DNA from 2 places in the Mesorhizobium sp. M0854 genome. Region 1 is predicted to be linked to the other one. Evidence: riboswitches for the same ligand, from Rfam matches in the RefSeq annotation. Region 1 holds a riboswitch; the other holds the start of a gene.
What was found. Region 1 has a riboswitch for cobalamin ahead of NKH99_RS18275 (DUF1636 family protein). Riboswitches for the same ligand answer to the same signal wherever they lie in the genome.
Positions count from the first base shown of each region.

Region 1 (2,193 bases):
TGATCAGGTCGGCGCAGGCGAGCTGGTCCTCGAACACTTCCTCGACCGGATCGTCATGGTCGAGCGTCTCGTCCTGCGCGCGCTGGGCCTGCAGGGCGTCCATGTCGTTGGCTACGCGGCCATCAGCCAGCGCCGGTCCGTCGACCACGGCAATGACGCCGTCCACCGTCACGCGGCTTTTCACCGACGGCCACTGGAAGGCCTGGACCAGCGGCTTGGGCAAAGCGAGGCCGGATGTCTCGATCAGGATGTGGTCGACCCTCGGCGTCAGCGACAGGATCTGGTCCAGCGCCGGGACGAAATCATCGGCGACGGTGCAGCAGATGCAACCATTGGCCAGCTCGACGATGTTTTCCTCGGGGCAGGTGTCGATGGCGCAGCCCTTCAGGATCTCGCCGTCGATGCCGATGTCGCCGAACTCGTTGACGATGATGGCCAGGCGCTTGCCTTTGGCGTTTTCGAGCAAATGGCGGATCAACGTCGTCTTGCCGGCGCCGAGAAAGCCGGTGACCACGGTGCAGGGAACGCGCGAAAGGGAGGCAGCGGTCATGTCAGGTCCTTCAAAAGGTCAAGGGGAGGGATGCGGGCAACCAGGCCGCGCTTCAGGCAATCGGGACGGCCGCGCCATGGAATGAGCCCATCCGTCGAGTTGGCGAACAGCTTTGCCCCGGTGACGAGATCGGCGCCGCTGGTCGTGATCAGATCACCGAAGACGTAGCTCCAGCAGCCGTCGCGCAGCATGGCCGCGCTGAGCCGGCGCTTGCAATTGCCGAGGCATTCGACGGTGCGGATTTTGATGTTGTCGCTGGAAGCAGCGCGGCGCGTGTCCTCTGCGAGCAGTTCGCCGGCGCGCGGATGAGCGTCCGAACCGGTCTCGTCACGGCAGGACGAGCAGACGATGACGGTAACGCCGGCCGGGGAATCACCATGGCCGGACAATAAATCCGCTGTCTCAGCCGGAAAACTGCTGTCGCGTTCCAAATCAGGCTCCTTGCCCGGAAAACCCGCCAGGCGATCGGATTCTTAGGTCCTAGACGGCAGGTCTCCTGGCTCGCGGGTCATCGCCTGGGTGCCGCCTTCCCGGGAATATCCCAGTGGTTTTCGGCCTTGGCTCGTCGCTTACAGTTGCGGGGACAGCCGCGGATTTGAAATCGAGATTTCGCACCGCATTCCCTCTTGGCCCCTGCCGTTGCGGGCAGGGGACCGTCTGGAACGGATTTAGGCTTGTGGGGGTAGTCGTGTCAACGCACGTCTATGGCGGGTAATGGATCAGTTTGAAATTCCGACGTGAGTCCGCGCCACGCTATGTAGCGCGATAGCACAATATGTATCCGCTCCTTTCAATCCAGGTATCTATGAAGTTGCGGCATAGGTGCTGACCCAGCCTGTAACGCTCGGAATAGCCGGCAAATACGAGAACTACGAGGACCGCCAAGAGGACAAACTTAGTTCGACGGCGGATAGTTATAACGCTTTTCATAAGGGCCACGCACCATCGGATTTTCAGCTTCCTTCCCCTCGATCAACGCCACAATGTCGCCGATCTCCCAAAGCTTGCCTTTGCGAGTTCGTTGGGATCGCGTGGGCGCTTGGGGTGCTTGGTCATCGTATTGCTTTGCTAGCAGGACTGCGGTAGCTGAGTTCGCATTCCGGGTTGGCTTGGTGATGCTCGAAATGTGCGCGCATGCCATTGACCGATGCTCTGTGCACCTTACCCAGCTGCTTGCATGAAGCGCATCGCACGCCGCCGTTCATTCCGGCGACGTCCTCGACGGGGCTCAAATGCCATATTCCGTTTTGAACGATTTCTACGTGCGACCTGTCCGGTGTAGCGATTTCTCGATCATAGCGTAGAGCTAGCCAAAGCGCAGGTAGAAAAATCTCCGAAATTTCAAACTGCCCACTACCCTACGGCGGCAACATCCGCGAGCGGCCGGCCCAAATCGCCGGCAGCGGTCACCTCGATGCGTTCCAGGCCGAGCCAGCCCTGCATCTGCTTCAATTCCTTGAAGAGTTCGGCAGCGGTTTGTGGCGGGGCGCCGGGCTCCGCATAGGCGGCATGGACGCGCAATACGCCGGCCGGACGGTCGGCCCTGAGGTCAACGCGCCCGACGATGCTGTCGCCGAGCAGGAATGGCAGCACATAATAGCCATACCGGCGCTTTTCGGCCGGCGTGTAGATCTCGATGCGGT
Region 1 is NZ_JAMYOL010000011.1:20,338-22,530, reverse strand. Features, by position in the region: gene cobW (cobalamin biosynthesis protein CobW) at 1-550, opposite strand, end outside; gene NKH99_RS18275 (DUF1636 family protein) at 547-981, opposite strand; cobalamin riboswitch at 1,020-1,223, opposite strand; gene NKH99_RS32750 (hypothetical protein) at 1,603-1,806, opposite strand; gene NKH99_RS18270 (winged helix-turn-helix domain-containing protein) at 1,904-2,193, opposite strand, start outside.

Region 2 (2,193 bases), on a different contig from region 1:
CCAGCCGGCGCCGCGGCGCGAGCGGTGCAGCGCGATGCGCTGGCGCATCTCGTCGTCATAGGCTTGCGCCGTGGCGATATAGCTCCAAGGCGGCGGGCCGACCGTCACCAGGCTCTCGGCATGCGCGCGCTTTCCCGAGCGCGCACCCCCCATGACCACGGTGAGTGCCCCGGCAGCGCGGGCAGGCAAAGCTGTCGCGCAGGCTGGTCGCCGTGCCCGTGAAGCGTCCGCGCACCACGCCGACGACCGCGCCGAGCACCAGCCAGAACACCAGATTGGTCAGCGTCACCGCCACCACGAACTGGTGGTGCAGGCGTTCCGGGATCGCCGTCTCGAAGCTATCGGGCTGCGGCGCGCCGACAATATGCGGCGCCACGATCAACGCTACGGCAAGGATCGCCAGCGGCAACGATCTGCGGAAGGCGATAAGGCCGAGCCCGGCGGCGGTCGCCACCACTGTTGCCCACCACCAGATCTGGCGTTGGACAAGGTCGGCCGCCGGCATCGCCGGCAGTTCCGGCGGCAGGCCGAGGCCCGGCGCCAGCGTGAACACGGCAAAGCCGGCAAGCCCCCAGAACAGGCCCTGGCGCCAGTTGCCGATGCCGCCGGCGAATTCCGAAACCGCAACCAGGACCAGCGCAAAGCCGATGCCGGTGACGATATTGGCAACGACGCTGAAGCCGAAGCGCTCGAAACCGTCGGCCGGCGCCCAGCCTTCGTCTTCCGCCGGAGCCATTGCTTCAGCCGGTGCCGGCGCGGCGCTGCTCATAGCCGTCGTGCCCGCGGCGCTTTCGGCCGGTGCCGCAGGTGCCGCGGCATGGTCATGGCCGCCGCCGGCCTGTTCGTAGACTTCCGCCTTTAGGATGAGCGGCACCGTGGCATAGGCTTGCATGCAGGCGAGAGCCACGCCGGCCACAAGCCCTGCGATCGCCGCGATGAACACGACGTTGCGAAACAGTGTCATGATGTCAGCCCCTTGTCAGTGGCAGGGAAAGCCCATCGAATGGCGATAGTCGTGCGCGGCATTGTGGACCGCATCGATATGCGAAAAGCCGACAAAGCCCATGACGAAAATGCCGAGGAATGCAGCAAGCGCCAGCTGCATGAGACGCGACTGCGAGGAGGCGGAAGCGCCGAGCGAAACGGAAGCGGTATTCATGTCTTGTCCTTTCGCCCTCCACCCGAGGGCATAGAAGTCAGTTTCCTGTCGCCGGCAGGTCTCCTGGCTCGCGGATCAGCGCCCTTCCCCACCTTCCCGAAGGCGAACCTTCAGTGGCATATGGAGAGGACTACCGCACACAGTTGCGGGGGCAGCCGCGGCATTGGGCAAACAACTTGCCCTAACCACATTCCCTCTTGGTTCCAAACGGAACCGACGACATCAGCGACTATAGGCAGAATCGCCGCGCCCGGTAAACCAAATTCCGCCGGATCGTGTGGCGAATGCGCCGCCTCGCCAAGTTCGCAGACCGGCGCCGCGATTGACAATTTTCGCAGCCGGGTGTCGGCTGACGGATGGGGAGGAAGCCGGCATGCAACCCAGCCCGAACAAGCGATCCCTACAACGGCCTGACGCGGCCCGAGCCGACGCTGCCGTCAACAGCCTATTGGGACATCGCGGCCTATCAGCGCGATCTCGAGGCATCTGGTATCGCAACTGGCTGCTCGTCTGCCGCGACGCGAAGCGCTCGCCGATCCGGCCGCCGATATCGACAACATCGTCGCGTTCGGTACCCAGGTGCTGGAGGAGGATGCTGATATCTGCGAGGTCAACCAGATGGGCCTGCGCTCGATGCGCCACAAGGCCGGCGTGCTGATGCCCGAGGAATACGACTTGCACCGCTTCCACAACTGGGTGCGCGAGCGCCATGCGGCGCTCGCACATCAAAGCGATTTGGGCAGATAACGCCAGGTGACGAAGCCGCAGGCCACCGCCAGCAGCCCGAGCGTCGCGAAAACCGCGCCCAGGCCGAAGAACGCCAGCACGCCGGCCAAAGGCTTTCCGGCTGTGGCCTAAAGCAGCCCTGATGCCGACCGGCGCCAACACGACGCAAGGCCCTGCTTCTTTTGACGGTGGCAACCGTGATAGTCGTCTTGCCGGGGCTGAACCAAGACAGCGAGACCATGAGCATCGACACGCCGACCGCAGCCGTTCAGGATCAACCGAAGTCGAAGCGCATCGCCGTTATCGAC
Region 2 is NZ_JAMYOL010000036.1:33,928-36,120, forward strand. Features, by position in the region: gene cobU (bifunctional adenosylcobinamide kinase/adenosylcobinamide-phosphate guanylyltransferase) at 1-189, opposite strand, end outside; partial or broken gene NKH99_RS29315 (CbtA family protein) at 185-964, opposite strand; gene NKH99_RS29320 (CbtB domain-containing protein) at 980-1,159, opposite strand; cobalamin riboswitch at 1,196-1,392, opposite strand; gene NKH99_RS29325 (SRPBCC family protein) at 1,670-1,906, shown strand; gene NKH99_RS29330 (heparan-alpha-glucosaminide N-acetyltransferase) at 2,125-2,193, shown strand, end outside.
Region 2: linked by a shared signal. The riboswitch ahead of NKH99_RS29320 (CbtB domain-containing protein) and the one ahead of NKH99_RS18275 (DUF1636 family protein) in region 1 are both predicted to bind cobalamin.